2 regions of the Amycolatopsis sp. NPDC098790 genome follow, and region 1 is predicted to be linked to the other one. Evidence: riboswitches for the same ligand, from Rfam matches in the RefSeq annotation. Region 1 holds a riboswitch; the other holds the start of a gene.
The links. A riboswitch is a leader RNA that binds a small molecule or an ion and turns the genes downstream of it on or off. The one in region 1 is predicted to bind S-adenosylhomocysteine.
Positions count from the first base shown of each region.

Region 2: it holds a riboswitch for S-adenosylhomocysteine, as region 1 does, so the genes downstream of both, metH (methionine synthase) here and ahcY (adenosylhomocysteinase) in region 1, are expected to answer to the same signal.

Region 1 covers NZ_JBIWAI010000002.1:1,213,720-1,228,918, forward strand. Annotated here, with positions in the region: gene ACIQWX_RS19375 (ABC transporter ATP-binding protein) at 1-1,589, opposite strand, end outside; gene ACIQWX_RS19380 (TetR/AcrR family transcriptional regulator) at 1,583-2,245, opposite strand; gene ACIQWX_RS19385 (sensor histidine kinase) at 2,596-3,840, shown strand; gene ACIQWX_RS19390 (roadblock/LC7 domain-containing protein) at 3,837-4,274, shown strand; gene ACIQWX_RS19395 (DUF742 domain-containing protein) at 4,280-4,672, shown strand; gene ACIQWX_RS19400 (GTP-binding protein) at 4,647-5,267, shown strand; gene ACIQWX_RS19405 (styrene monooxygenase/indole monooxygenase family protein) at 5,285-6,511, shown strand; gene ACIQWX_RS19410 (Ku protein) at 6,596-7,471, shown strand; gene ACIQWX_RS19415 (hypothetical protein) at 7,538-7,747, shown strand; gene ACIQWX_RS19420 (ArsR/SmtB family transcription factor) at 7,998-8,315, shown strand; gene ACIQWX_RS19425 (cation transporter) at 8,312-8,953, shown strand; gene ACIQWX_RS19430 (hypothetical protein) at 8,992-9,147, opposite strand; gene ahcY (adenosylhomocysteinase) at 9,267-10,727, opposite strand; S-adenosyl-L-homocysteine riboswitch at 10,804-10,880, opposite strand; gene ACIQWX_RS19440 (GNAT family N-acetyltransferase) at 10,912-11,394, opposite strand; gene ACIQWX_RS19445 (hypothetical protein) at 11,391-12,092, opposite strand; gene ACIQWX_RS19450 (diiron oxygenase) at 12,150-13,040, opposite strand; gene ACIQWX_RS19455 (TetR/AcrR family transcriptional regulator) at 13,127-13,774, shown strand; gene ACIQWX_RS19460 (DNA polymerase IV) at 13,771-14,796, opposite strand; gene ACIQWX_RS19465 (DUF3040 domain-containing protein) at 14,813-15,076, opposite strand.
Region 2 covers NZ_JBIWAI010000002.1:1,325,171-1,340,369, forward strand. Annotated here, with positions in the region: gene ACIQWX_RS19895 (GNAT family N-acetyltransferase) at 1-25, shown strand, start outside; gene ACIQWX_RS19900 (TIGR03619 family F420-dependent LLM class oxidoreductase) at 33-887, opposite strand; S-adenosyl-L-homocysteine riboswitch at 1,094-1,172, shown strand; gene metH (methionine synthase) at 1,187-4,810, shown strand; gene ACIQWX_RS19910 (FAD-dependent monooxygenase) at 4,792-5,943, opposite strand; gene ACIQWX_RS19915 (hypothetical protein) at 6,143-8,026, shown strand; gene ACIQWX_RS19920 (hypothetical protein) at 8,089-9,489, opposite strand; gene ACIQWX_RS19925 (hypothetical protein) at 9,619-10,050, shown strand; gene ACIQWX_RS19930 (hypothetical protein) at 10,055-10,660, shown strand; gene ACIQWX_RS19935 (AAA family ATPase) at 10,795-13,359, shown strand; gene ACIQWX_RS19940 (hypothetical protein) at 13,490-14,902, shown strand; gene ACIQWX_RS19945 (dynamin family protein) at 14,950-15,199, shown strand, end outside.

The sequences.
Region 1 (15,199 bases):
ACGCGCTGCGCGACGATGATCACCGTCGCGTCGGCGGTTTCGGACACGAGGGCGCGGCGCAGGGCCGCGTCGGTCGCGTAGTCCAGCGCCGAGAACGAGTCGTCGAAGAGGTAGATCTCCGGCTTGTGCACCAGCATCCGCGCGATGGCGATCCGTTGCCGCTGGCCGCCCGAGACGTTCGTGCCGCCCTGGGCGATCGGTGCCTCCAGGCCTTCGGGCATCGCTTCGACGAAATCCTTGCCCTGCGCCACTTCCAGCGCGTGCCACAGTTCTTCGTCGGTGGCGTCCGGGTTGCCGTAGCGCAGGTTGCTCGCGACCGTCCCGGCGAACAGGTACGGCTTCTGCGGCACCAGCCCGACCGCGCGGGCGAGCACCGCGGGATCGAGGTCGCGCACGTCGACGCCGTCGACCTTGACCGTGCCCTTCGTGGCGTCCATCAGCCGCGGGATCAGGTTCAGCAACGTCGTCTTGCCGGTACCGGTGGACCCGATCACGGCGGTGGTCTCACCCGGCCGCCCGATCAGCGAGATGTCCTGCAGCACCGGCTTTTCCGCGCCGGGGTAGCGGAACTCGACACCGGAGAGCTCCAGGTGCCCGTGCACCGCGCCCGGACGGATCGGCGACACCGGCGGGCGGACGCTCGACTCGGTGTCGAGGACCTCGCTGATCCGCTCGGCGCTGACCTCCGCGCGCGGCACCATCATGAACATGAACGTGGCCATCATGACGGCCATCAGGATCTGCAGCAGGTAGGACAGGAACGCCGTCATGGCCCCGATCTGCATGCTGCCGGAGTCGATGCGCTGCCCGCCGAACCACAGCACGGCGACGCTGGAGGCGTTCATCACCAGCATGACGATCGGGAACATCAGCGCCATGAGCCTGCCCACCCGCAGCGAAACGGTGAGCAGCTGGTCGTTCGCGACGTCGAAGCGCTCGCGCTCGTGCTTGTCGCGGACGAACGCGCGGATCACGCGGATGCCCATGATCTGCTCGCGCAGCACCTGGTTGATCCGGTCGATCCGCTCCTGCATCAGCCGGAACGCCGGGCGCATCTTCGTGATGATCGTGCCGACCGCGATCGCCAGCACCGGCACGATGACCAGCAGCAGGCCCGACAGCGGGACGTCGAGGTTCAGCGCCAGGATGATGCCGCCGACGCACATGATCGGCGCGGACACCATCAGCGTCAGCGTCATCACCACGAGCATCTGGATCTGCTGGACGTCGTTGGTGGTGCGGGTGATCAGCGACGGCGTGCCGAACTGCCCGACCTCGCGGGCCGAGAAGTCCTGCACCCGGTGGAAGACGCCGGACCGGATGTCGCGCCCGACCGCCATCGCGGTGCGGGCACCGTAGTACACCGCGCCGATCGACCCGGCGATCTGGGCGAGCGTCACGGCCAGCATCACCGCGCCGACGCGCAGGATGTAGCCCATGTCGCCCTTGATCAGCCCGTTGTCGACGATGTCGGCGTTGAGCGTCGGCAGGTAGAGCATGGCGATCGTCTGCACGAGCTGCAGCACCACGATCACCCACAACGTGGTTTTGTACGGGCGCAGGTGACTGCGCAGGAGCTTGACTAGCACAGAGATTCCCCCAGTGGAGTGGTGGTGGTGTTCGGGTTTTTCTTCGGTGCGCCGGCAGTCAGCGTCGGCATCCCGGCGGCCAGCTCGTCCAGCAACCGCTCCAGCGTGGGCAGGAGCGGCTCGTCGGTCATGAACCAGTTGACGAAGGCGACGCGGACAGCGCTTTCCACCGAGGAGGCCATCAGCCGGCACAGCAGGTGGTCCACACCGCCCACCCGTTTCGCGATCGTTTCGGCGAGGACCCGCTCGACCGCCGCGTGGGCGTTGAGGAACTCGCCCCGCAGCATGAGCTGGCCCATCAGCTCCCGGATACGCGCAACATACGCGCGATCCGGCTCGCCCTCACGCGAATATTGGCGGATCACCGCCTGCTTGACCGACTCCCAGAGCGGCTCGCCCGCCGGCCGGGCGAGCAGGGCCTCGCGCATCCCCTCGTGGCGGTCGACGACCACCGAGCAGACCGCCTGCTCCTTGCTCGAGAAGTAGTTGTTGAATGTCCGGGGCGAGACGCCGACCTCGTTGGCGATGTCCTCGACCCGGACGTTCTCCAGCCCGCGCTCCAGCGTGAGCCGCAACGCGGCCTGCGCGAGGGCTCGGCGGGCCTCGCGCTTCTTGCGTTCCCGCAGCGTCAGCTTCGGTGGTTCCTCCGGCGGCATGAACGGAGTGTAGCGAAAAACTTGCGTGCCCCGCAAAAAAGTGCGGGGCACGCAAAAATTCGGTCGAACCGGACAGGCTCGGATTCCGTCGTGCGGGACCGCCCGGCCTGCGGTATCGACGCCCGTGTGCGTTCCGTTGCGGGGCGCAAATTGCAAAATTGGACCGATTGGCCTAACGCACTGCGCTCACCAGGAGCTACGTGCCCGAAATCCGCTCACTGCCCGCGATCGCACGGGGACCGGCTGTGGACATCCGGCGAGACTTTCTGCTTGCATGTCGGGCGTCGCCGCCGGGGGTCGGCGCCGCGTACGCGTTTTTCCGCACCTGAGCAAGGAAGAAGTGGGACCACATGGCGAGCCGGGCCCGGGAACTCCTGGATCGATCACGCGTCCTGCTGGACCGCTCGCGGGTCGCCGCCGCGCAGTTCCTCACGGCGCCGCCGAAGCACCCCGGGTACGCACCCGCCGCGGGTCCGGCGATCGCCCAGCTGACGCCGCCGGTGGTGGCGGTCCCGCCGTCGCCGGCGGACGACGCCGTGCTGGCCGAGATCTGCGCCAGCGTGGCCCTGCGTGACCTCAACCTGCTCGACCAGCTGCTGGCCCGGCTGGAGGAGCTGGAGGCGGGGGAGGAGGACCACCACCGCCTCGCCGAGCTCTACCAGCTCGACCACCTCGCGACCCGGCTGCGCCGCAACGCCGAGAACCTGCGCGTGCTGGCCGGCCAGGAGACCGCCGACGACGCCGCCCGCGCGACGACGGTGCTCGACGTCATGCGCGCGGCGATGTCCTCGATCGACCACTACGCCCGGATCACCATCGGCCGCGTGGTCAACCTCGGCGTCGTCGGCTTCGCCGCGGAAGACCTGGGCCGGGTGCTCGCGGAGCTGTTCGACAACGCGGCCAACCAGTCTTCGCCCAGCTCGCCGGTGAACGTCAGCGCGCACTTGACCGAGCAGGGCAGCGTGCTCGTCCGGATCGAGGACGAGGGCATCGGCATCCCGGCCGACCGGATCGACGGCCTCAACGCGCGGCTGGCCGCCGGCGGCGACCTCGACGACGCCGCGGCGCGGCACATGGGGCTCGCGGTGGTCTCCCGGCTCGCCGCCCGTCACGACGTCACCGTGCGGTTGGACCGGCGCAGCCCGCACGGCACCGTGGCGACTGTGCTGCTGCCCACCGGCATCGTCACCGAGCTGACCGAGAACGCGTGGTCGGGCACCCGGACCGTCACCGTCGAGCCGGTGAAGGCGCCGGAAGGCGAACCGGCTTCCGTCGGCGGGCTGCCGCGCCGCCGTCCGGGCACCTTTCCGAAGGAGGAGCCGGTGCGGGCGATGCCGCGCCGGCCGAGCCCCCGCCCGCGGCCGCTCGAGCAGACCGGCGGCACCACGGCCAACGGCCTTCCCCGGCGCGTGCCCGGCAGCATCCGCGGGGCCGCGCCCGAACCGCCGCCACCACCCGCGGCCGCCGAACCCGCGGGGAACGGGCACGAGCAGCTGCTCGCCGACCTCGGCGCCTTCGCCGACGGCGAGCGGGCCGCTCTCGCCGAGAACCACCGTGCCCAGCAGGACGAGACGCCCGGAGGAACCGCCTCGTGAGCGCACCCCACCCGGCCCCGGCGAACTTCGCCTGGCTGCTCGACGACTTCGTGCGCAAGGTCCACGGCGTCAGCCACGCGCTGATCATGAGCGTGGACGGCTTCCCCCTCACCGCGTCCGACTCGGTCGGCGAAGCCGAGGCCGAACAGCTCGCGGCGATCGCCAGCGGCCTGCTCTCCCTCGCCGGCAACAGCGCGGCGCTGTTCGGGAAGGGCAGCTGCGAGCAGATCATCATCCGGCTCACCCACGGCTACTTCCTGTTCATGGGCATCGGTTCCGGTGCCGGGCTCGCGGTGCTGACCTCGGGCGAGGCGGACATGAAGGTGGTCGCCTACGAGATGACCCAGTTCATCACCAACGCCGGCCACGCGCTCACCCCCGAGGTGCGCGCCGAACTGCGCCAGGTGCTCACCGCGCGCCGTCCGCGGGTGTGATGAGAATGCCCGACGAGGATGTGATCTCAGTGTCCGAGAAGGACACCGCCTTGCCGCGGCGCAGCCGCCGGATCCGCGCGTACGCGCTCACCGGCGGCCGCACCAGCACCCGGCACCAGCTGCTGGTGGAGACCCTGGTCTCGGTCCCGCGGTACGACCCCGCGCTGAGCGGCACGCTGATGCCCGAGTCGCGCTCGCTCTACGAACGCGCCCGGGCGCGGTGCTCGATCGCCGAGCTGTCGGTCGGGCTCGACCTGCCGCTGGGCGTGGTGCGGGTGCTGATCGGCGACCTCGCGTCCCAGGGCGCGGTGTTCGTCCACCCCACGGCGCACGCCTACCACCACGACACCAACGTGCTCGAGAGGATCCTTGATGGGCTCAAGCGGCTCCCCGCCTGAGGGCGATCTGCTGACGATCTCCGCGAAGATCGTCGTCGCCGGGGGCTTCGGTGTCGGCAAGACCACGTTCGTCGGCGCGGTGTCGGAAGTGCCGCCGATGAGCAACGAGGCCTGGATGACCGAGGCCGGCGAAGGCATCGACGAGATCCCGCCCGGCGGCAAGTCGACGACGACCGTGGCGATGGACTTCGGGCGGATCACGCTGCGCCCGGACCTGCTGCTGTACCTGTTCGGCACGCCGGGGCAGGCGCGGTTCTGGTTCCTCTGGGACGACCTGAGCCGGGGTGCGCTCGGCGCGGTCGTGCTGGTCGACACCAGCCGGATCGACGAGTCGTTCGCGGCGATCAACTACTTCGAGAACGACTCCGAGCTGCCGTTCGTGGTCGCGGTCAACCAGTTCGAGGGCATGCCGGTGCACGACCTCGACGAGGTGCGCGACGCGCTGGCGCTCGACCCGAGCGTCCCGCTGGTCACCTGCGACGCCCGCGACCGGGCGTCGACGATCGCCACCCTGACCGAGCTGGTGAGCCACACGCTGTCGCTGGCCGTGCTGTCCGGCCCGCGCGAGCTGGCCGGCAGCGTCCCGAACGCCTGAGAAGGAGAGCGAGCTTCATGCGCAGGGTTCTGATCGTCGGCGCCGGGCAGTCCGGGCTGCAGCTGGCCCTCGGGTTGCAGGCGAAGGGCTACGACGTCACGGTGATGTCCGCGCGGACGCCGGAGGAGATCCGGAACGGCCGCGTGATGTCGACGCAGTGCATGTTCCACGACGCGCTGCAGCACGAGCGGGACCTCGGGATCAACCAGTGGGAAGCCGACACGGTCAACGTCGAGGGACTCGGCGTGTCGGTGGCCGCGCCGGACGGCGGCCGCGCCCTCGACTGGTTCGCCGAGCTGGACCACATCGCGCAGTCGGTCGACCAGCGGGTCAAGATGGCGGGCTGGCTGGAGCTGTTCGAGGACCGCGGCGGCAAGCTCGTCATCCACGGCGTGATGACGTCCGAGCTGGACGCCCTGTCGCGGCTCTACGACCTGGTGATCATCTCGGCGGGCAAGGGCGAGCTGGTCCAGCTGTTCGACCGGGTGCCCGAGCGTTCGCCGTACACGAAGCCGATGCGCGCGCTGTCGCTGGCCTACGCCCACGGCGTCCGGCCGCGGCCGGAGCACCCGGACAAGATGGCGGTGCGGTTCAACATCGTCCCCGGCGTCGGCGAGCTGTTCATGATCCCCGCGTACACGCTCAGCGGGAACTGCGACATCCTGTTCTTCGAGGGCGTCCCCGGCGGGCCGCTGGACTGCTTCGACGACCGCCCGGGCCCGGCCGAGCACTTCGGGCGGATCCTCGACCTGATGAAGCGGTTCGTGCCGTGGGAGTACGACCGCTGCCGCGACGCCGAGCTGACCGACGCCAAGGCCACGCTGGCCGGCGGCTACACGCCGGTGGTGCGCCGGCCGGTCGGCACCCTGCCCGGCGGGGCGATCGTGCTGGGCATGGCCGACGTCGTCGTCGCCAACGACCCGATCACCGGCCAGGGCTCGAACAACGCGAGCCACTGCGCGGCCACCTACCTGGACGCGATCGTCGAGCGCGGCGAGGAGCCGTTCGACGCCGCGTGGATGGACGCCACGTTCGAGCGCTACTGGGAGTACGCCCGGCACGTCACCGAATGGACCAACGCGCTGCTGCTCCCGCCGCCCCCGCACGTGCTCCAGATCCTCGGGGTGGCCGGCCAGAACCCCGCGGTCGCGCGGCGGTTCGCGAACGGGTTCACCGATCCCACGGACTTCCAGAACTGGTTCCTGGACCCCGCACTCTGGGAGAAGTACCTGGCAGAGGTCTAGATCAGACTGTCGCCGATGGACGATTCGGGCTACGGTAGTTACGTAGCGTGAAGTCAACTGGGTCGTCTCTCGGAGGTGCGTGGCATGCGGGCGATGTGGAAGGGCTCGGTCTCGTTCGGGCTGGTGTCCATCCCGATCCAGATGTACGCGGCGACCGAGAACAAGAACGTCTCCCTGCGCCAGGTGCACGAGGCCGACGGCGGCCGGATCCAGTACAAGAGGTTCTGCACCATCGACGGTGCCGAGGTGCCCTACGCCGAGATCGCCAAGGGCTACGAGCTGCCCGACGGCGAGATGGTCGTGCTCACCGACGCCGAGATGGCCGAGCTGCCGCTGTCGTCGCAGCGCACGATCGACGTCCTGGAGTTCGTGCCGTTGGAGTCGATCGACCCGATCCAGTACGACCGGACGTACTACCTGGAGCCGCAGAAGAACGCGGTGAAGCCGTACGTCGTGCTGCGGGACGCGCTGCACAAGTCGAGCCAGGTGGCCATCGCCAAGGTCGCGGTGCGGCAGCGGGAGAGCATGGCGGTGCTGCGGGTGCACGCCGACGTGCTGGTGATGACGACGATGCTGTGGCCGGACGAGGTCCGCGAGCCCGACTTCCCGTTCCTGCGCGACGACCCGCCGCAGATCCGGCCGCAGGAGGTGACCATGGCCGGTTCGCTGATCGATTCGCTGGCCGAGCCGGTCTTCGAGCCGGAGAAGTACCACGACCACTACCGCGAGGCCCTCGAGGAGATGATCGAGGCCAAGGTGGCGGGGGAGGAGACGACCAAGCCCGCCGCGGTCACCGCGAAGGCCGACGTCGTCGACCTGATGGCGGCGCTGCAGGCCAGTGTGGACGCCGCGAAGAAGTCCCGCGGCGCGAAGTCCTCTTCGGAGGAGTCCGATGAGGACGGCGAGCCGGCCGCGAAGAAGAAGCCGGCGACGCGCAAGCGGGCGTCCAAGTCGGCGTGACCCCCGGCGCGACACGCCGCCGCCGTCGTCCCGCGTCCGCGTGGTTGCCGGTGGTACCAAGGGATTATGGACTGCGCTTCGTGTGATGCGGGCATCGACCACTGCCACGGCACGCTGGTGGTGCACCCGGAAGGCGGATTCACCGAGTGCACCGACGCGGCCTGTGCGGACGCCGACCGGGTGCGGCACGGCCTGATCGTCGACTGCCAGACGCTCGGCAGCGGGTGCGGCTGCGCCGCCACACCCGCGAAACCCCTGCTGCGCCAAGCTTCCTGAGCCTCCCGCCAGGATCGCGAAGGCCTTCCCGCCCGGGCTTCACCGCCGGCCGGGGAGGCCTTCGCGGCGTCAAGACGACGTCAGAACGGCGTCAAGGACGTAACACGATCGTGTATGCAGCTGTGTACACGGGCTTGGCGATGTGCTAACACTAACGGGGTCCTTCGGCTCTCCCTCCCCCTCGGAGCCGGAGGACCCTTTATTTTCCGTCCGTTGTGGATAGGTCAGCGGTCGATGTACAGTTCACCGCGTGGTGACCTGTGAGACGCGCGAGTCGGCGCTGGCCCGGATCGGGCGCGCCCTCGCCGACCCGACCCGCTGCCGGATCCTGACCGCCCTGCTCGACGGACCCGCCTACCCCGGGCGGCTGGCGGCCGAACTCGGGCTGAGTCGTTCGAACGTCTCGAACCACCTGTCGTGCCTGCGCGGCTGCGGGCTCGTGGTGGCCGGCTACGAGGGGCGTCAAGCGCGCTACGAGATCGCCGACGTCCACCTGGCCCGCGCCCTGCGCGAGCTCGTCCAGGTGGTGCTGGCGGTCGAGCCGCGGGACGAGTGCGAGCCGGCATGACGGACGCGTGCTCCGACGGCTGCTGCTCGCCGGTGGCGATCGCCGCGGACCGCCGGGCGGTGCTGGTGCGCCGGGTGCGGCTGCTCGTGGCGGCGACGATCACCTACAACGTCGTCGAAGCCGCCGTCGCGCTGACGGCGGGCACGGTGGCCTCGTCCGGCGCGCTGGTCGGCTTCGGGCTGGATTCGGTGGTGGAGGTCGCTTCCGCGCTCGCGGTCGCGTGGCAGTTCTCGGGCCGGGACCCGGAAGCCCGCGAACGGCGGGCCCTGCGGATGATCGCGCTGTCGTTCTTCGCGCTGGCCGCCTACGTGACGGCGGAGTCCCTGCGGACGTTCTTCACCGCGGCGGCACCGGAAAGCTCGCTCACGGGTGTCGTCTTGGCGGCGGTTTCGCTCGTCGTCATGCCCGTCCTGTCCGCCGCGCAACGGAGAACGGGCCGGGAACTGGGTTCGGCCAGCGCGGTCGCGGATTCGCGGCAGACTTTGCTCTGCACTTACCTTTCCGCGGTCCTGCTGGCGGGATTGTTGCTCAACACCGTTCTGGGCTGGTGGTGGGCCGATCCGGCCGTCGCCCTCTTCATCGCTTTCGTCGCGGTGAAAGAAGGCCGAACGGCCTGGCGCGGCGAGCATTGCTGCTGACGCCGTGCCAGGCCGTTGGTCACTAGCGGACTAGTGGATCAGTACCAGTGCGCACGCCCACCGATCCGGCGGCCGGTGCCGCCCAGGATGGCCAGTGCCACGCCGGCCACCGCGAGAATGATGCCGATGGTGTAAAGCACCGGGATGCCCACGATGAACCCGATGACGAGAAGAATTACACCGAGAATGATCACTTGACACACACTCCTTCGCATGGGACCCGTCCGGCGTGCCGGCCGGGCGGATGCGCTGTCACGGGGAGGATGGCCACTTTCCCGATGAACCAAACTGCGTCGAATGGAGCAATCCTGGATCAGTACCGGTAGTGATCGAGCTTGTACGGGCCTTCGACGTCGACGCCGATGTACTCGGCCTGGGCTTTCGTGAGCTTGGTGAGTTTCACACCGAGCGCGTCGAGGTGCAGCCGGGCCACCTTCTCGTCGAGGTGCTTGGGCAGCCGGTGGACGTCGGTGGCGTACTCGCCGGGCTTGGCGAACAGCTCGATCTGCGCGATGGCCTGGTTGGTGAACGAGTTCGACATCACGAACGACGGGTGGCCGGTCGCGTTGCCGAGGTTCATCAGGCGGCCCTCGGAGAGCACGATGAGCGCGTGGCCGTCCGCGAACGTCCACTCGTGCACCTGCGGCTTGATCTCCTTCTTCGCGATCCCGGGCAGCTTCGCCAGGCCGGCCATGTCGATCTCGTTGTCGAAGTGCCCGACGTTCGCGACGATCGCGTTGTGCTTCATCCGGCTCATCTGGTCGGCCGAGATGATCCCGAAGTTGCCGGTGGTGGTGATGAAGATGTCGGCCGTCCCGACTACGTCGTCGAGCTCGACGACGTCGAGCCCGTCCATCGCCGCCTGCAGCGCGCAGATCGGGTCGATCTCGGTGACCGCGACCCGGGCGCCCTGGCCGCGCAGCGCCTCGACCGCGCCCTTGCCGACGTCGCCGTAGCCGCAGACGACCACGCGCTTGCCGCCGATCATCACGTCCGTGGCGCGGTTCAGGCCGTCCACAAGGGAGTGCCGGATGCCGTACTTGTTGTCGAACTTGGACTTCGTGACGGAGTCGTTGACGTTCATCGCGGGGAAGAGCAGCTCGCCGTCCTTGGCGAGCTTGTAGAGCCGCTTGACGCCGTTGGTCGTCTCCTCGGTGACGCCGCGGATCTCCTTGGCCATCCGGGTGAACCGGTCGCCGTCGGCCGCGAGGCTCGCGCGCAGCGTCTCCAGGACGATCCGGTACTCCTCGGAGTCCTCTTCGGACGGTTGCGGGACCGCGCCCGCCGCTTCGAACTCGGCTCCCTTGTGGACGAGCAGGGTGGCGTCGCCGCCGTCGTCGAGGATCATGTTGGGGGCCTGGCCGCCGGGGAAGGCGAAGAGCCGGTCGGTGCACCACCAGTACTCTTCGAGCGTCTCGCCCTTCCACGCGAACACCGAGGTGCCCGCCGGGGCCTCGACGGTGCCTTCCGGGCCGACGACGACCGCCGCGGCGGCCTCGTCCTGGGTGGAGAAGATGTTGCAGGACACCCAGCGCACCTCGGCGCCGAGCGCGACCAGCGTCTCGATGAGCACGGCGGTCTGGACGGTCATGTGCAGCGACCCGGCGACGCGGGCGCCCTTCAGCGGCTGCGCGGCGGCGTACTCGCGGCGGATCGCCATCAGGCCGGGCATTTCGTGCTCGGCGAGCCGCAGCTGGGTGCGGCCGGCGTCGGCGAGGGAGAGGTCGGCGACGGCGAAGTCGAGGCCGTTGCGGGTTTGCAGCTTGTCACTCATGCTTCGGTGCACTCCGGAGTCCGTTTGCGAAACGCTCGGGAGGAACCGTGGTGTGACAACAAGAAAGGCACCTCCCTCGCGGGAGGCGCCCTTGGAGTCGTGGTGCGGGCCGAGCGTGGCGGAAAGGGTTCCGTCGCAGCGCCTCTCGGCCCGTGACCAGGATGGCAAAGCCGCCGGGAGGCTGTCAAGCGAGCGAGCAGGCCATGAGAACGTCGTCGACGTCGTGGCCGTCGACGCGGAATTCGGCCCGCAGCACGCCTTCCACGACGAACCCGCAGGACTCGTAGACCCGGCGGGCGGCGGTGTTGTGACCCAGTACGCGCAGCGTCACCTTGCGCGCGCCGCGCCGGCGAGCCTCGGCCACGGCGGCGTCGACGAGCTGCCGCGCGATGCCGAGCCGGCACCGGTCCGGGGCGACGGCGAGCCCGCCGATCACCCGCACGTGGGCGTGGGCGGGGATGCCGAAGCCCACGTTGAGCCGGACGTAGCCGGCGACCGCGCCGTCGTGCTCGGCGACGAGGACGTCTTCGGGCCGGCAGTCCTCGTCGAAGAACGGCGTGCCGGGCGGCGGCGGGGGAGCGGGGGACACCGCCGTCGTCCAGGTGCGCTCGTCGAGCTTCGCCAGCGCGGCTTCGTCGTCGGCCCGTGCCGTCCGGAGGGTGGTCACCGGCCCAGTGTGGTCCACGCCTCTTCGACGGCCGCGGCCAGCCGCTCCGCGGTCGGCGTGTCCTCCCGGGCGGTGATCCGCAGGAGGACGGTGAGGGCCGGGCCGGAGCGCTGGCAGGCCGTGACGAAGGAGCTGTCGGGATCGGGCTCGCGGCCGAGCGGGGTGGGGTCGTTGTGCCGCAGGCACTGCACGGCGCCGACCCGGACGAGCTCGGTCGACGGCGCCGCGAGGCCGAGCGCGGTCGCGTCTTCGTAGGGCGCGAACAGCTCGGGCGACGGTGCGCGGACGGCCGTCAGCTGGAAGCCGTTCGTCAGCCGGGCGTCGCTGTAGGACCGGGAGGCGGCGGGCGCGCCGTCGTAGGCCTCCGAGACCCGCGCGGCGTTCTCGCGGTCGGTCTTGTCGGCGCGCTCGATCTGCGCCTTCCCCGCGGTGCCGGCGCTCCCGAGCTTCCCGACCGCGACCTGGGTGGACTCGTACCCGCCGAGCGTGCCCGGCGCCTCGAGCGGGCGGCCGCCCGGCGCGTCGCCGAAGAGGCTCAGCGTCAACCACGGCACGCCGACGAGGAACGCGCCCACGAGCACGCCGATCAGGCCGACGGCCACCGGCCGGGCGAGCAGCGGGCGGCGCCGGGGCACCGCGGTCGTCGGCTGCCCGGGCGCGGGCGGCATCGGGAATTCCTGCGAGAAGCCCTCGGTCACGAGGGAATCGTGGCGTAGACCGGGTTGTCCGGGAAGACCCTTTTCGCCGCCGGTGCCTCAGACGAGATGTGCCCGCCGCCAAATGGCCTCCGACCGGCCGCCGATCAGTCCCGCCTCGCGCAGGAACGGCACGATCTTCTCGGCCATCCACCGCCGCGTCTCGTGGAAGTGGGGGTTGGCGAGCGCCGCGGCCCGGCCTTCGCGCGGGTCGATCCCGACGCTGCGGTAGATCCGCGGGTCGACCATGCTGTCGATGACGCCGAACGCGACCAGTGCCGTCCGCACCCGGTGCCGCTGAAGCGCCGCCTTCGTCAGCTTCGGCGTCTCGCGCAGCACCTCTTCCTTGGCGAACCGGACGTGCCGGGCCTCCTCGACGACGTGGATGCGGTTGACCGAGCGGATCAGCGGCTGGATGCCGTCGTCGTCCATCATCGAGCGCTGCAGCCGGTCGGTGGTCTCCTCGGCGACCAGCACGCTGGCGAACATCGACGGCCCGGCGGCGGTCGCGCCGAACACCTTCGCGGCGCGGTGCACGACCTTGGGCACGCCGTAGCGCGGAACGCCGAGCCGGTCGGCGGTGCGGGCGAACATCACCGAGTGCCGGGTCTCGTCGCCGATCTCGGTCATCGCGTACTGCGCGTGCTCGGTGCGCGCGTCGAGGTCGAAGACGTACCGGGCGAGCAGCTGCATGAGGACGATCTCGAACCACAGCCCGACGCTCATGATGCTGGCGATCTCGTGCTTGGACAGCTCGATCCGCTGCTCCGGCGTCAGCTTCGCCCACAGCTCGGTGCCGTAGAGGGAGACGCGCTCGAGCGGCATGTACGCCTTGCCTTCGGCGAGCGGTGCGGCCCAGTCGATGTCGACGTACGGGTCGTAGGAGTTCTTCGCGGAGCTTTTCAGCAGCCTCGCCGCGGTGACGTCCCGGTCCTGGGCCTCGACGCCCATGGCGACCTCCGAAAAGTAGGGGGTACACGCTGTACTAGCTACTTGGGAGCGTACACCGGCTCGCCGGGCTTGAGTAGGCTTCCCGGGTGACCAAGGCCGACGGACGGGCGACGCGCTGGGCGGGCCAGCAGGAACGGCGGCGCGCGGAGTTCGTCGACGCGGCACTGGCGGCGATCGCGGAGCACGGCCCGGACGTCTCGACCGAGCAGATCGCCGAGCGCGCCGGCGTCGCCCGAACCAGGCTGTACAAGCACTTCGCCGACGCGGCCGACCTCCAGCGGGCCATCGCCCAGCGCGCGGCCGAGCTGGTCACGGCCGAGCTCGAGCCGCTGTGGCACCCGTCGGGCTCGCCGAACGAGATGATCTCGACGGTGATCGCGACGCACCTGCGCTGGCTGACCGAGCACGTCCACCTGCACCGTTACCTGGCCCGCGCGGCCCCGGGGCCGACGGACGTCCGCGGCACGATCGCCCGCCACCTGAGCGGCCTGTTCGCCGGCTACCTGACGGCGTTCGGCCGCGACCCGGCCCCGGCGGACACGATCGCGTTCGGCCTGGTCGGCTACGTCGAGTCGGCGACGACCCGCTGGCTCGACCACCCGGGGGCGCTGACGCTGGAGCAACTGACGGCCCAGCTGAGCGGCACGATCTGGGCGATGCTCGACCACACGCTGCGGGCGGTGGGCGTCGAACTGGACCCGGACCGGCCCTTGCCGCTGCCGGACGGGCTCTAATCCTCGCGCGGGAACTCCGCCCGCACGCCCAGCAGCCGCACCGCGCGGGTCAGCTCGAACATCCCCAGCACCTCCTGGGCCGCGCGGTCGATCTCCGCAGCGTCCGAGGTCGGCTCCGGCAGCGTGATGCTGTGCGTGTGGGTCAGGAACGGCACGAACCGGACCTTCACCGCGACCCGCGCCGCCGGCCGTCCTTCGTCCAGGACGTCCTGCGACACGCGCTTCGCCAGCGCCGAGACCTCCGCCGCCATCTCCACCGGGTCGGTGAGGTCGCGCTGGAACGTCGTCTCGCGGCTGCGGGACCGGGCCACCCACGGCGTCGCGCTTACCTCGGCGTCGCTGATCCCGCCGCCGAGCAGGCGCAGCCACGGGCCGGTCTTCGGGCCGAACCGCGCCGCCAGCTCCGCCGGGTCGGCGCCGGCCAGGTCGAGGACCGTGGTGATGCCCAGCTCGGCGAGCTTCTTCGAGGTCTTGCCGCCGATGCCCCACAGCGCGTCGGTCGGGCGCGCGGCCATGATCTCCCACCAGTTCGCCTGGGTGAGCCGGAAGATCCCGCCCGGCTTGCCGAACCCGGTGGCGAGCTTGGCGCGCAGCTTGTTGTCCCCGATCCCGACCGCGCACGACAGCCCGGTCTCGCGCGCGACGGCGTCCTTGATCGACGCCGCCAGCGCCTCCGGGTCGTCGGTCTCGGCGCCGACGAACGCCTCGTCCCAGCCCAGCACCTCCACCACGACGGGGAACTCCCGAACGGTGGCGAAGACGTGTTCGGAGACCTCGAGGTAGGCCGGCGGGTCGCTGGGCAGGAAGACGGCGTCCGGGCAGCGCTTGGCCGCGATCCGCAGCGGCATGCCGGACTGGATCCCGAACTCGCGGGCCTCGTACGACGCCGTCGCGACGACCGCGCGTTCGGCGGGGTCGCCGTTGCCGCCGACGATGACGGGCTTCCCGCGCAGCTCGGGGTGGCGCGCGATCTCGACCGCGGCGATGAACTGGTCGAGGTCGACGTGCAGGACCCACTTCACGTCGCCCAGTGTTGCCTCAGAGGCGGTGGCGCGCCACGTGGGTCCAGACGGTGGCGGTCAGGGCGATGATCCCGCAGAGCGTCACGCCGGGGTCGGGCAGGACGAGCCCGAGCACCAGCAGGGTCACGGCGACGACGTCGACGGCGATCAGGAGGGCGCTGCGGAGCGCGCGCGACTTCGGGCGCCGGCCTTCGCGCAGGGCGGAGGCCAGGTCGGGGTCGCTGAGCTCGAGGGTGCGCTCGATCTTTTCGAGCTCGGTGCGATCGTGGTGACTGAGCATCGGGGTACTCCTTCGGCGCCGAACCCGCCGTATCGCCAGAGCGAATACCCCATGGTCCCCCCGGCGAACCGCCAATCGCCTTCTCAATTCGTGCTTTTTGCTGCTCCGACCGGGTGATCCGCG
Region 2 (15,199 bases), 110 kb from region 1:
ACCGCACTGCCTGCACTGGTTCTGAGGCGGCCCTAGAGGGTGACGGCGAGCCCGAGCTTCCCGGCCAGCCGGCCGATCCACGCTTCGACTTCCTCCGGCGAACGGTCCGGCAAGCCGAAGATCGTCTCGGTGACGCCGAGGGAATCCAGGTGCGCCAACCGGTCCGGGTCCGGGCGTTCCCCGAGCGCGCAGATCCGCGGTGCGCCAGTCCGGCCTTCAGCGGACCAGATCTCCTTGAGCAGAGCCACGTGCCCGTCCAGGTCGGAGTCCGCCGGGGTGGTGATCCACCCGTCCGCGTGGCGGGCGATCCAGCGGAACGTCTTCTCCGTCGGGCCCGCGCCCAGCAGCACCGGGATGTGGGCCTGGACCGGCTTCGGCCACGCCCAACTCGGTCCGAACGAGACGAACTCCCCGGCGTAGGAAGCCTCTTCCTCCGTCCACAGTGCACTCATCGCTTCGAGGTACTCGCGCAGGGCCGTCCGGCGGCGGTTGCCGGGAACGCCGTGGTCGGTCAGCTCGTCGACGTTCCAGCCGAAGCCGGTCCCGAGTGTGACCCGGCCGCCCGAGAGGTGGTCGAGGCTCGCGATCGTCTTGGCGAGGGTGATCGGGTCGCTCTCCACCGGCAGGGCCACCGCGGTGGACAGCCGGATCCGCGACGTCACCGCGGCCGCCGTCGCCAGCGCGACCCAGGGGTCGAGCGTGCGGCTGTAGCGGTCGTCGGGCAGGGACGCGTCGCCCGTGCGCGGGTGCGGCGACTCGCGCTTCACCGGGATGTGCGTGTGCTCGGGCACGTAGAAGGTGGCGAACCCCGCGGCCTCCGCGGCGCGCGCCGCCGAAGCCGGGGTGATGCCGCGGTCGCTGGTGAACAGCACGATTCCGTAGTCCACGCGAGGAGCGTATTAGAACGTGTTTCAGTTTTCAAGGAGGGCAGTCGATGAGGTGAGGACCGCCGCCGGAGCGAGGAGGATCCGTGGTGGAGGTGCAGGGTGCACGCAGTGTTCCATTGTGGACGGTCACGGCCGGTGTCCCAGATCGTGGACGCCCGGCCGGGGCGGGATGGCCAGCCGGGTGCCGGGTCCACTATCCTGGTTCGCGGGTCGAGAGGCGCTGCAACGGACCACGGGGTCCGCCACGCTCGGCCCGCTCCACCGGACCAAGGGCGCCTCCCCGACGAGGGAGGGCGCTGATGAGTCAAGATCCCACCAGCCGGCTGCGTGAGCTGCTGGACAGCCGCGTGGCGGTCCTCGACGGTGCCTGGGGCACCATGCTGCAGGGGGCCGGGCTCACCCCGGCCGACTACCGCGGCGACCGCTTCGGCGAGCACACCCACGACGTCACCGGCGACCCCGACCTGCTGAACCTCACCCGCCCGGACGTCATCCTCGATGTCCACCGCCAGTACCTCGCGGCCGGTGCGGACATCACCACGACGAACACCTTCACCGCGACCAGCATCGGCCAGGCCGACTACGGCCTGCAGGCCTACGTCCACGAGATGAACGTCCGCGGCGCGCAGCTGGCCCGCCAGGCGGCCGACGAGGCAGGCGGCAAGTTCGTGGCCGGGTCGATCGGGCCGCTGAACGTCACCCTGAGCCTGTCGCCCAAGGTCGACGACCCGGCGTACCGCGCGGTCACGTTCGAGCAGGTCAAGGCGGCCTACGCGGAGCAGATCGCCGGGCTCGCCGAGGGCGGCGTCGACCTGCTGCTGATCGAGACGATCTTCGACACGCTCAACTGCAAGGCCGCGATCGCCGCCGCCCGCGAGGTCGCGCCGGACCTGCCGCTGTGGATCTCGGTCACCATCGTCGACCTGAGCGGCCGGACGCTCTCCGGGCAGACCGTCGAGGCGTTCTGGAGCTCGGTCGAGCACGCGAAACCGCTGGTCGTCGGCGTGAACTGCTCGCTGGGCGCCGAGGAGATGCGGCCGCACGTCGAGGAGCTCGCCCGGATCGCCGACGCCTACGTCGCCTGCCACCCGAACGCCGGGCTGCCGAACGCGTTCGGCGGGTACGACCAGACGCCCGAGGAGACCGCCGGGCTGATCGGCGGGTTCGCCCGCGACGGCCTGGTCAACCTGGTCGGCGGCTGCTGCGGCACGACCCCGGAGCACATCGCGAAGATCGCCGCCGCGGCGAAGGACGTCGGCCCGCGGGAGGTGCCGGCGCCGCGCACGCACACCCGCTTCAGCGGCCTCGAGCCGTTCGGCATCGGCGCCGACACCGGGTTCGTGATGATCGGCGAGCGCACCAACGTCACCGGCTCGAAGCGGTTCCGCCGGCTCATCGAGTCCGGCGACCACCAGGCCGCCGTCGACGTCGCGCTGGAGCAGGTCCGCGGCGGCGCGAACCTGCTGGACGTCAACATGGACGCCGACCTGCTCGATTCCGAGGAGGCGATGACGACCTTCCTCAACCTCATCGCCACCGAGCCCGAGGTCGCCCGGATCCCGGTGATGGTCGACAGCTCCAAGTGGACCGTGCTCGAAGCCGGCCTGCGCTGCCTGCAGGGCAAGGGCGTGGTCAACTCGATCAGCCTCAAGGAGGGCGAGGAGCCCTTCCTCGCCCAGGCCCGCACGATCCGCAACTACGGCGCCGGCGTCGTCGTGATGGCCTTCGACGAGACGGGCCAGGCCGACACCGCGGACCGCAAGGTCGACATCTGCGGCCGGGCCTACGACCTGCTCACGCAGAAGGCCGGCTTCGCGGGCGAAGACATCATCTTCGACCCGAACGTGCTCGCCGTCGCCACCGGCATCGCCGAGCACAACGGCTACGCGAAGGCGTTCATCGACGCGCTGCCCCGGATCAAGGAACGCTGTCCCGGCGTCCACATCTCCGGCGGCATCTCGAACCTGTCGTTCTCCTTCCGCGGCAACGACGTCGTCCGCGAGGCGATGCACTCGGCGTTCCTGTTCCACGCCATGCAGGTCGGCCTGGACATGGGCATCGTGAACGCGGGCCAGCTCGCTGTCTACGAGGACATCCCGAAGGAGCTCCTCGAGCTGGTCGAGGACGTGCTGTTCGACCGCCGCGAGGACGCCACCGACCGGCTGGTGAGCTTCGCCGAGAACGTGAAGGGCAGCGGCACCAAGCGCGTCGTGGACCTCTCGTGGCGCGAAGGCACGGTCGGCGAGCGGCTGTCCCACGCGCTGGTGCACGGGATCGTCGACTACATCGAGGACGACACCGAAGAGGCGCGGCAGCAGATGGCGCGGCCCCTCGACGTCATCGAGGGCCCGCTGATGGACGGTATGAAGGTCGTCGGCGACCTGTTCGGCTCCGGCAAGATGTTCCTGCCGCAGGTCGTGAAGAGCGCCCGCGTGATGAAGCGGTCCGTCGCCTACCTCGAGCCGTTCATGGAGGAGGAGAAGGAGAAGGCGCGCCAGGAGGGCAGGCTCGCGTCGAACGGCGGCCAGGGCAAGATCGTGCTGGCCACGGTGAAGGGCGACGTCCACGACATCGGCAAGAACATCGTCGGGGTCGTCCTGGGCTGCAACAACTACGAGGTGATCGACCTCGGCGTGATGGTGCCGGCCGGCAAGATCCTCGACACCGCGGTCACCGAAGGCGCCGACGCGGTCGGGCTGTCCGGGCTGATCACGCCGTCGCTGGACGAGATGGTCGCCGTCGCCACCGAGATGCAGCGGCGCGGCCTGAAGCTGCCGCTGCTGATCGGCGGCGCCACGACGTCCCGCCAGCACACCGCGGTCAAGATCGCGCCCGCCTACGACAACGCGACGGTCCACGTGCTGGACGCCTCCCGCGTCGTCGGCGTCGTGTCGGACCTGCTCGACCCGGACCGCTCGATCGCGCTCGCCGAGAAGAACCGGGCCGACCAGGAGGTGCTGCGCGAGCAGCACGCGAGCAAGCAGCGCCGTCCGATGCTCACGCTCGAGCAGGCGCGGCTCAACCGCGAGCAGGTCGTGTTCGCGGACCTGCCGACGCCGCTGTTCACCGGCACCCGCGTCGTCGAGCCGTCGATCACCGAGCTGCGCGAGATGATCGACTGGCAGTTCCTGTTCCTGGCCTGGCAGCTCAAGGGCAAGTACCCGGCGATCCTGGAGCAGCCGGTCGCCCGCGAGCTGTTCGACGACGCCAACACGCTGCTCGACCAGATCATCGCCACCGGCAGCTTCACCGCGAAGGGCGCGTACGCGTTCTGGCCGGCGCACAGCGAGGGCGACGACATCCTGCTCGACGGCGAGTTCGCGCACGTCGGGTTCCCGATGCTGCGCCAGCAGACGTCGAAGCCGGAGGACCGCGCCAACCGCTGCCTCGCCGACTACATCGCCCCCGAAGGCGACCACCTCGGCGGGTTCGCCGTCGCGATCCACGGCGCCGAGACACTGGCGGCGAAGTACGAAGCCCAGCAGGACGACTACCGCGCGATCATGGTCAAGGCGCTGGCCGACCGGCTCGCCGAGGCCTTCGCCGAGCACATCCACCTGCGGGCCCGCCGCGACTGGTTCGAGCCGGACGCCGAGCCGGTGCTGGCCGACCTGCACGCCGAGCGCTTCCGCGGCATCCGCCCGGCGCTGGGCTACCCGGCCAGCCCGGACCACAGCCAGAAGCGCGAGCTGTTCGAACTGCTCGAAGCCGACCGGCTGGGCATGGACCTGACCGAGTCGTTCGCGATGACGCCGGCGGCGAGCGTGTCCGGGCTGATCTTCGCGCACCCGGACTCGCGGTACTTCACCGTCGGCAGGCTCGGGCTCGACCAGATCGAGGACTACGCGCGCCGCAAGGGCGTCGAGGTCGCCGAGGTCGAGCAGTGGCTGCGGCCGAACCTGGCCTACGAGCCCGAGGCGTAGTCCTTCAGCTCGATGTCCGTGGCGAACTTGTCGGTCGCCTTGAGCATCAGGCCGAGCAGGAAGCGGGACTTGAACGTCCAGTCCCGCAGCTTGATCCGCAGTGGTGACGGCGGCGCGAGGAACGGGCCCGCGCTGCCGCGCTGCGACACCTTCGCGTACGTCCGGAGCTGTTCTTCGTAGCGGGCGAAGGCGACGCGGTGGTCGCCGTCCGCGGCCAGGAGCTCGCCGGCGAGCACGTACGCGCCGACGATCGCGAGGCCGGTGCCGAAGCCGCCGAGGGTGTTGCCGTAGGCGGCGTCGCCGAGCAGGACGACCCGGCCGCGCGAGTAGTGGTCGATCGTGACGCGGGCGAGCGAGTCCAGGTAGAACTCGCGGGCGTCGGGAAGCTTCGCGATCAGTTCGGGCACCCGCCAGCCCGCGTCGCGGTAGGCCTCGGCGACCAGCTTCCGCTGGGTGCCGGTGTCGCCGCGGTCGTAGTCCAGTTCGGGCGAGGCGAAGACGAAGAACGCCGACGCCTTCGGCCCGCCGACCGCGGCCATCCGGCCCGGCTCGTTGTACATCACGGCCTCGCCGCCGCCGACCTGCTCGCCCAGCTCGGCCAGGGCGTAGTAGTGGCCCAGGAAGTTGACGTAGTCGCGTTCCGGGCCGAAGGCCAGCCGCCGGACGTTCGAGTGGATGCCGTCGGCGCCGACGACGAGGTCGAACCGGCGCGGCCCAGCGTTGGCGAAGGTGACGTCGACGCCGTCGGGCGTCTCGGTCAGCGCCGTGACGGTGTCGCCGAAGAGGTACTCGCAGTCCGCGTGCTCGTACAGGATGTCGGCGAGGTCGCCGCGGCGGATCTCGATGTCGCCACCGGTGAACTCGCCCGGGATCACGGCCTGGGAGCGGCCGTCGGCGTCGATGATGGTCTGGTCGGTACCGCCGGTTTGGCGGGCCAGGACGTCGTCGAGGATGCCCATGCGCTCCAGGACGGTCCGGTGGGTGGCGCCCTTGAAGTCGACGGCCTGGCCGCCGGGGCGCACCGAAGGGGCGCGTTCGACGACGGTGACTTCGCAGCCGTAGCGGGTCAGCCAGAGGGCGAGTGCGGGGCCGGCGATGCTCGCGCCGGAGATCAGGACAGTCAGCTTTTTCATGCCGCAGAGCTTCGCGAGAACGGCTTACCGGTCCCTGGCGAAGCGCTGACGGCGGCCGTCAGCGACTGTCGCGAGTGGACCGCGCGCGGACCGTGACGGCGGAAAATACCCGGCCGCGACCAGGGCTTTCCCGGCGGTTTTCGCACGTTGACCCCCGCCGGTCGCGCGGGCACCATTTCCCGGGGGAGAGGGGGCGGCGATGCTGGACAGCGAAACGCGACCGGCGGCCACCGCGCTCGGCGAGCTGCTGCGCAACGGGGAGCGCGCACTCGAGGCCGACGGCGACCTGCGCGCCGGCCGGGAGTGGTTCGACCGGGCGTACCGGGCCGCGGAGGCCGAGTGCGACGGGACCGGGATGGCGCGGGCGGCGCTGGGCTTGGCCGGGCTGTGGGTGCACGAACACCGGAGCGCGCCCGCGGCCGCGTTGCTGCAGGCGCGGCTGCGCAGTGCGGCGACCGCGGTCGACCCGGGGTCGTCGCTGGCCCTGCGGCTCAAGGCGCGGCTCGCGGGCGAAGCCGACTACGTGGCGGGGGAGAGCAACGAGATCCTCGCCGTGCTCGAAGAAGCCAAGCGCGCGGGCGACCCGGTCGCCTGGGCCGAGGCCGCGAGCCTGGCCCACCACTGCCTGCTCGGGCCCGACCACGGCGGCCAGCGCCGCGCGCTCGCCCACGAGCTGATCACCGAGGGCTTCCGCACCGATCGCCGCAGCGACCTGCTGATGGGCCTGCTCTGGCGCACGGTCGACCTCTTCCTCGACGGCGACCCGCACGCCCAGCGCGGGCTCGCCGACCTGCGCGGCCTGCTGGCCGAACGCGACCACCTCGCGGTCGGGTTCGTGCTCGACGCGATCGACGTCATGCTCAGCATCCGCGCCGGCCGCTTCGAGGAGGCGGAAAACCGCGCGGCGGCCTGCGCGCTGCGGGGTGAGCAGGCCGGCGACGCCGACGCGATCGGCTGGTACACCGCGCAGGTCGGCGCGGTCCGCTTCTACCAGGGCCGCGTCGCCGAGCTGCTGCCGGTGCTGCGGGAGACGGTGCATTCGCCGACGCTCAGCGCCGTCGACAACGCGCTGATCGCCGGGCTGGCCGTCGCCGCCGCGGCGGCCGGGGACGAGCGCGAGGCTGCCGGAGCGCTGGCCCGGCTGCGCGGGCGGGACCTGGCGCTGCTGCCGCGGTCGAGCAGCTGGCTCGTGTCGATGTACGGGATCGTCGAGTCCGCCTGCCTGGTTTCGGACGTCGAATCGGCGTTGGCCGCGTACGCGCTGCTGAAGCCCTTCGCGCGGCTGCCGATGACGGCCAGCCTCGGCGTCGCCTGCTTCGGCTCGGTGCAGCACGCGCTGGGCGTGGCGATGCTGACCGCGGGCGAGACCGGGCGCGCCGCCGAGCACTTCCGCGCGGCGGTGCGCGACAACCTCGCGCTGGCGCACTGGCCGGCCGCGGCGTTGTCGCGCGCCCGGCTCGCGCAGGCGCTGGGACCGGCGTCGGCGGAAGGGGCGCGGGAGCAGGCCGCGGCGACGCGGGAGGCGGAGCAGCTCGGGATGGTGCTGCCCGCGTTTGCGCCCCGCGTCGCGGACCGCAGGGTCACCTGCCGTCGCGAGGGCAGTCACTGGGTCTTCACCCTGGACGGCCGGTCGGCCTCGGTCGAGCACAGCGTCGGCATGGGCTACCTCGCGACGCTGCTGGACAACCCGGGCCACGAGCTGACCGCCGTCGAGCTGGCGCACGGAGTGGTGGCCGAGGCGACGTCCGCGCAGCCGGTGCTCGACCAGGAGGCGACCGCGCACTACCGGCGCTGGCTCGCCAACCTCGAGGCCGAGCTCGACGAGCACGAAGCCAACCACGACACCGGCCGGGCGGAACAGGTCCGCACCGAACGCGACTGGCTGCTGGGCGAGCTGTCGGCGGCCGCGGGACTGGCGGGCCGCGTCCGCGAGTTCGCGGGCGCGGAGGAGAAGGCCCGGATCGCGGTGGGCAAGGCGATCCGCCGCGCGCTGACGCGGATCGCCGCGGCGGATGCGGTGATCGGCGACGTCCTGCGCGACGGCGTCCGCACCGGCACCCGCTGCTCCTACCACCCCGGCTGAAACGACATGAACGACTCTTTCATGTCGCCAGACGACATGAAAGAGTCGTTCATGTCGGTGGGCTACTCGACGGCGCCGGCCACCACGGTCTGGTACCAGGCGTCGTACGGGTGGTTGGTCGCCGGGTAGTTCGCCAGCGGCGTCGTCGCGTCGCTCGCGGAGTCGAAGTCCCAGCCGCGGACCAGCTTGCCCGACTGCCGGGCCGAGGTGATGAACGCCGACTCCGTCGCGGGTGCCCCGTAGAACAGCGCGCCCTGCTGCAGCTCCGCGCTGTCGCCCTTCTGGAACTCGTCGAAAGCGACCTGGCGGCAGCGGATCCGGTCACCGGTGACGCTCGCGGTGTCCACGCGCAGGGTGTTCGACGGCGTCGGGCCGTCCGCGCCCGTCCACACCTTCACGCGCCGGGCGCCGTTGGCGGCGGTGTCCTTGGCGTACCGCGCGTCCGACGTCTTCGCGTTGCCGGCCCACGTCACCGTCGTGCCGGCCAGGGTGCCGTTCCAGGTCCAGTTCTGGCTGCCGCTCTGGCTCTGGTGGATCTCCCGCACGTGCGTCGCGTCGGTGAAGGCGACCGTCGGCTGGACGCCGTTGTCGTACTGGTGGCTGGCCTGCCAGGTGATCTCGCCGTCCGCGCCGAGCTTGCCGACGTGGTACCAGAGCGTCGACGCGGTCTGCGACTGGTGGACCTCGACGAGGTCGCCGTTGTCGTTGAGCGCGACGGCCGGCGTCTGCCCGCTGTCGTACTTGCCGTGCCGCAGCCAGGTCACGCGGCCGTCGGCGCCGTAGGTGCCGGTCCAGTACCAGAGCGCGCCGCCGCCGGAGTCGTGCACCTCGACGATCTGGCCGCGGCCGTTGATCGCGACGGCCGGGTGGTACCCGACGTCCCGCTTGTACTCGCTGCGGCTGCCGCCGTCGCCGGACAGCAGCGGCAGCACGCGCCCGCGCAGCGCGTCCACGGTCGGCGAGCCGGCCGGGTAGTCCTGCGCCCGCAGCAGCCGGCTGCCGAACACCGACTCCAGCTCCTGGTTGACCGCGACCAGGTTGCCCGCCGCGAAGTTCGCGTTGTCGGTCAGGTTGTCCTTCAGGTCGAGCATGACGACGATCGGCGCGGCCGACGGGTGCGCCGCGGACCAGGTGTTCACCACCGAGAGCCAGTCGCGCAGGTTGTTCGACGCCGGGTTGCCGCCGCTGTGGTCGACGGCGTTGCCGGGTGAGTCGTGGCCGACCCCGTAGTCGTGGGTGGTCGCGTAGCCGTTGTCGTGGATGTCGTACTCGATGAACCGGACGCCGTGGTCGAGCTGGTAGGCGATCGAGTTCTTCGCGCCGTCGACGCTGCCCGAATAGCTGTTGTGCGTGGCGCGGAAGACCGAGCCGGTGAACGGCGGGCTCGCGGCTTCGGCCGTCCCGCCGGTCAGGAGCGCGGCGGTGGTCAGCGCGGAGACGGCCAGGGCGGGCAGTCGGGTCATCCTCGGGTCCTCACGTCGGGGAACGGGGCGGTCCCATCTTGGCGGGGACGGCCGAACACCGGGTGGAACACCGTGGAACACGGGTGGAACGCCTAGAAGGGGACAGCTGGACATCGAGGGAGGAACGTCATGACCCACGCGGGAGGATCCCAGTTCCCGGAGCCGACCGGACCCGTGCCGCCGCCGCAGGCCGGGGTGCCCGGCCCGCCGCAGCCCCCGGCCGCGCCGAAGAAGTCCAAGCGGCGGCAGAAAATCGTGCTCACCGTGTTCCTGATCCTGGTCGCCGCGGTGCTCGCGCTGGTCTGGGTGGCCACCCGGTCCAACGGCGAGAACGCCCAGGCCGGCAACTGCGTCACCGAGAGCGGCGACAACTACGTCAAGATCGTCGACTGCGGGACGCCGGAGGCGACGCTCAAGGTCGTCGCGCGGGTCGAGGACAAGACGCGGATCGAGGCGCAGATCAGCGCGTGCACCCCGTACCCGGACGCCGACCAGGTGTTCTGGCAGGGCAAGGAGGGCGAGACCGGCGTCGTGCTCTGCCTGGCGAAGACCGGCAAGTAGCCCGATGGCCGCCGGGAAGTTCTCGTTCACCGGCTCCGGCGAAGTCCTGGTCCGCAGCGGCGGGCGGACGCTCGCCGCGGCCGGCGACGTGATCGTGATCGGTGACCGGGTCTTCCGGCTGGCCGAGGTGGACCGGGTCGCCTACGACGCGGCGGCCCGGCCGCGCCAGGCCAGCTACGCGCTGGGCCTGGCGTGCGGCGCGGTGCGGAGCCGGTTCGTGTTCGACGCCTTCGGCCGCGACGAGCTGGCGGACGCGCGCGAAACGTGGCGGCGGCTGGTCGAGCTGGTCGAGTCGGCGGCCTGCCCGCGGATCGCGCGGGCCGCGGTCGACGCGATCGCCGCCGGCGCCACCGCCCGGTTCGGCAGCGGCGGGCTTCGGCGGATCGACGCGGACGCCGAAGGACTGCGCCGGTGGCGGTGGTTCGCGCCGAAGGTGCCGTGGGCCGGCGTGCTGGGCACCGACTTGCGCGCCGGTCAGGTGCGCGTGTGGACCGGTGGCCCGGAACCGGAACTCGTCACCGCCATGGCCGGCTGGAACGCGGTGGTGCTGCCGCGCGTCGTAGGAATGATGCTGGCGCAGGAAAAAGAATCACCGAGAAACCGGGAATAGCGTATTTCCGGATCGAAATTCTTACCGAATCGTCGCGCGGTTCCGGTACTCCGCGGAGCCACGCGCGCTCATTATCCGAGGAACGAGTGTGCGCGGGTGCGGAAAGCCCGTGAGGGGTTGGGGAGGCAGTGGGTGTGGCGAACGACTGGCCGCTGGTCGGCCGCGAACAGGAGCTGGCGTTCGCGCGCCGGGCGCTGGCCGATCCCGAGGTGTGCGGGCTGCTGCTGACCGGCCGCGCCGGCGCGGGGAAGACGCGCCTGGCGAAGGTGCTGCTGGCCGAGCTGGCCGGTGGCGGCGCGCGCACGCACTGGGTGCGTGCAATGTCTTCGGCGTCGACGATCCCGTTCGGCGCGTTCGCCCACCTCCTGCCGGGCAGCGCGGACGGCACGGGCGATCGCGCGCACCGGCTCAACCAGGTCGCCGGCCACCTGACGCGCGGCGCGGAGGGGCGCCGGCTGGTGCTGTGCGTCGACGACGCGCACCTGCTCGACGACCTCTCCGCGACCCTGGTGCACCAGCTGGCCGCGACGGCGTCGGCGTTCGTGATCGTCATCGCGCCGCACGGCGTGAGCGTGCCCGACCCGGTGTTCGCGATGTGGAAGGACCGCGTCGCCGAGCGGCTCGACGTCGGCGAGCTGACCCGGCCGCAGACCACGGAGCTGGTCACCGCGGTCCTGAACGGGCGGCTCGACGACGGCGCGGAGCACCGGCTGTGGGGCCTGACGCTGGGCAACCCGCTGTTCCTGCGCGAGCTCGTGCAGGGCGGCCTCGACAGCGGTTCGCTGTCGGCCGGGGACGGCGTGTGGCGGTGGAGCGGGGCGCTCGCGGCGACCCCGCGGCTGGTCGAGCTGATCGAAACCCGCACCGACCGGGTCGACGCCGACGAGCGGCGGTTGCTGGAACTGCTCGCCTTCGGGGAGCCGCTGGGCTGTGAACCGCTGGTGCGGCTCGGTGCCGCCCGCGTCCTCGCCACGACCGAGCAGGCCGGCCTGGTCGTGTCCGAGCGGACCGGGCGGCGGCTGAACGTCCGGCTGGCGCACCCGCTCTACGCCGAGGTGATCCGGCGCCGGACGTCGCCGCTGCGCCAGCGCGACACCTACCGGATCCTCGCGCAGACCCTGGACCTGACCGGCGCGCGCCGGGCCGAGGACAAGCCGCGGCTGGTGCGGTGGCGGCTGGCCGCCGGGCTGCCGACCGACCCGGGGCTCGTCCGGGCGGCGGCGGAGACGTTGCTGCGCAAGGACTTCCCGCAAGCTGAGCACCTGGCGGCGGAAGCCGTCCGGATGGGCGGCGGGTTCGGTGCGAAGTTCCTCCTCGCCCAGGTCCGGATCGCCGGCGGCCGCCACGCCGACGCGGACTCGCTGCTCGCGGAGCTGGCGGGCGAAACGGTGTCCGACGCGCAGCACGCCCGCGTCGCGGCCACGCGGGCGCGGAACCTGGCGTTCGGCCTGAACCGGGCCCCGGAGGCCGCGGCGGTCCTGGACACCGCGGAGACGGCGGTGTCCGGGACCCAGGACGACCTCGTGACGGCCCGGGCGGCGCTTTCGGCGGCTTCGGGGTCGTCGCGCGCGGCCCTGGAGCTGCTCGGGCCGGTGCTGGACCGCAACCGCCGCGGCGACGCGCTGCGGCTCTCGGCGCTGGTCGTCGCGGCCGGGGCGCTGTCGTCGACCGGGCGGACGGAGGCGTGCCTCGGCGTCGTCGACGAGGGGCTGGAGATCGCGTCCCGGATTTCGGACGCGTCGGCGCCGGGCGCGCGGGTGCGGCTGGAGCACGCGCGGGTCGTCGCGCTGTGCCGGGCGGGCCGGCTGGAGGAGGCCGAAGACCGGGCGGGCGACGACTACCGGGACGCCGTCCGCGACCGGTGGGGCCCGGCGCTGGCGGGCGCGGCGGCCTCGCTCGGAACGGTCGCGCTCGCGTACGGCAACGTCCGCGGCGCGATCCGCTGGCTGCGCGAGGCATTGGCGGCGGACGCGCACGACCAGCCGCACGAGTTCCGCCCGGCGGTCGCCGCGGCACTGGTCCGGGCAACGGCGATGAGCGGCGCGGTGGCCGAACCCCTCGGCGACTGGGACGGCGCGTGGGTCGCGGCGGCGCGGGGCGAGCTGTCGCGGGCGTCGTCGCTGGGTTTGTCCGCCGCTTCGGCCGCTTCGGACGACGGCAGGCTCGCGATCGCGGCCGAGATCCGCCACGACCTGCTCCGGTTCGGCGCCGACCCGGGGGAGATCCCAACGGCGGGCGGGATGGCGGCGTTGTACTCGGCGCACGCGGCGGCTGTGTCTGATGCGGTGGCATTGGACGCGGTGGCGGCTTCGTTCGCCGACGTCGGCGCGCGGCTGCTCGCGGCGGAGGCGTCGGCGGAGGCGGCCCGGGCGTACCGGGCGGAGGGCAAGAACGGCAGCGCGGCGACGTCGGCCCAGCGGGCGCGGGCGTGGCTGGCGTCCTGTGAGGACGCTGCCACGCCTGCTCTTTCGTTGCTGGAGACGCCGTTGGACTTGACGGTCCGGGAGCTGGAGATCGCCCGCCTGGTGGCGACGGGCTTGACGAGCCGAGCGGTGGCGGACCGGCTGGTGGTGTCGGTGCGGACGGTCGACAACGTGCTGCACGGGGTCTACGCGAAATTGGGTATTTCCGGCCGCCGCGAGCTGGCCTCGGTGGTGGGGCCGCCGGCATCGGGGAGTAGTCCCGGCGACGGTCCATAGGTAGATCGCGGTCGCCGCCGTGCGGAAGCCGAGTAGCGCGCTACTCATGACCCGCGCGGCTTCGGGCCCAAGACTGGATGACAACGGAGGGGCACGGGCTTCACCGATCCGAATGTCAGGAGTGCACGGGATGACGACTTCATCGGGCGACGTTTTCCAGAACGAGCAGGGTTCCGGCGGTGGCGGGGGGAACCAGTTCAACGAGCAGGCTTCGACGGGGGGCTCGGGGAACATTTTCCAGAACCAGCAGGGTTCGGGTGGTTCCGGCGGGAATCAGTTCAACGAGCAGGCTTCCACGGGCGGCCGCGGCGGGGACATCTTCCAGAACGAGCAGGGTTCCGGTGGCCACGGCGGGAACCAGTTCAACGAGCAGGCGAGCACGGGCGGTCGCGGCGGCGACATCTTCCAGAACCAGCAGGGTTCGGGTGGTCACGGTGGGAACCAGTTCAACGAGCAGGCCTCGACCGGCGGCCGCGGCGACATCTTCCAGAACGAGCAGGGCTCGGGCGGTTCCGGTGGGAACCAGTTCAACGAGCAGGCTTCGACCGGCGGCCGCGGTGGGGACATCTTCCAGAACGAGCAAGGCTCGGGTGGCCACGGCGGGAACCAGTTCAACGAGCAGGCCTCGACGGGTGGCCGCGGTGGGGACATCTTCCAGAACCAGCAAGGCGCCGGCCGCGGCGGCAACCAGTTCAACGAGCAGGCGTCGGCCGGCCACCACGGTGACGTGTTCCAGAACGAGCAGGGCTCGGGCGGCCACGGGGGCAACCAGTTCAACGAGCAAGCCTCAACCGGCGGCGTGGGAGACATCTTCCAGAACCAGCAGGGTTCGGGTGGTCACGGTGGCAACCAGTTCAACGAGCAGGCCTCGACGGGTGGCCGCGGTGGCGACATCTTCCAGAACCAGCAGGGTTCGGGCGGGCACGGGGGCAACCAGTTCAACGAACAGGCCTCGACCGGCGGGCGTGGCGGGGACATCTTCCAGAACGAGCAGGGCTCGGGTGGCCACGGTGGCAACCAGTTCAACGAGCAGGCGAGCACGGGTGGCCGCGGGAGCATCTTCCAGAACGAACAGGGTTCGGGTGGCCACGGCGGGAACCAGTTCAACGAGCAGGCGAGCACGGGCGGCCACGGAAGCATCTTCCAGAACCAGCAGGGTTCGGGTGGCCACGGTGGCAACCAGTTCAACGAGCAGGCGAGCACGGGTGGCCACGGCAACATCTTCCAGAACCAGCAGGGCTCGGGTGGCCACGGTGGCAACCAGTTCAACGAGCAGGCCTCCACGGGCGGTGACGGCAACATCTTCCAGAACCAGCAGGGTTCCGGTGGCCACGGTGGCAACCAGTTCAACGAGCAGGCGAGCACGGGCGGCCACGGCAACATCTTCCAGAACGAGCAGGCGCAAGGCCACCACGGCGGAAACCAGTTCAACGAGCAGGCGTCCACCGAGCACCACGGCCACGAGCACGAGCACCACCACGGCGGCGGGGACCACCACGACCACCACGCCGAGCACCACCACCACGACGGCGACCACTACTGAGCCGGCGTAAGCAAGCAGGGAATGCAAGAAAGCAAGAGGGAGCGGTCATGCAGGAGCCGAGCGGCGGGGGGCGCATCGCCCTCGACACCCTCGACCTCGCCGTCAAGGGAGCGAAGGCCTACGGGCGGGACGACCTCGTCCAGCGCCTCACCGACGCCCGGCGCCTGCTGTCCGAACCGGACGTCACCGTCTACGTCGTCGGGGAGTTCAAGCAGGGCAAGAGCTCGCTCGTCAACGCCCTGCTGACCGCGAAGATCTGCCCGGTCGACGACGACATCGCGACCGCGGTGCCGACCG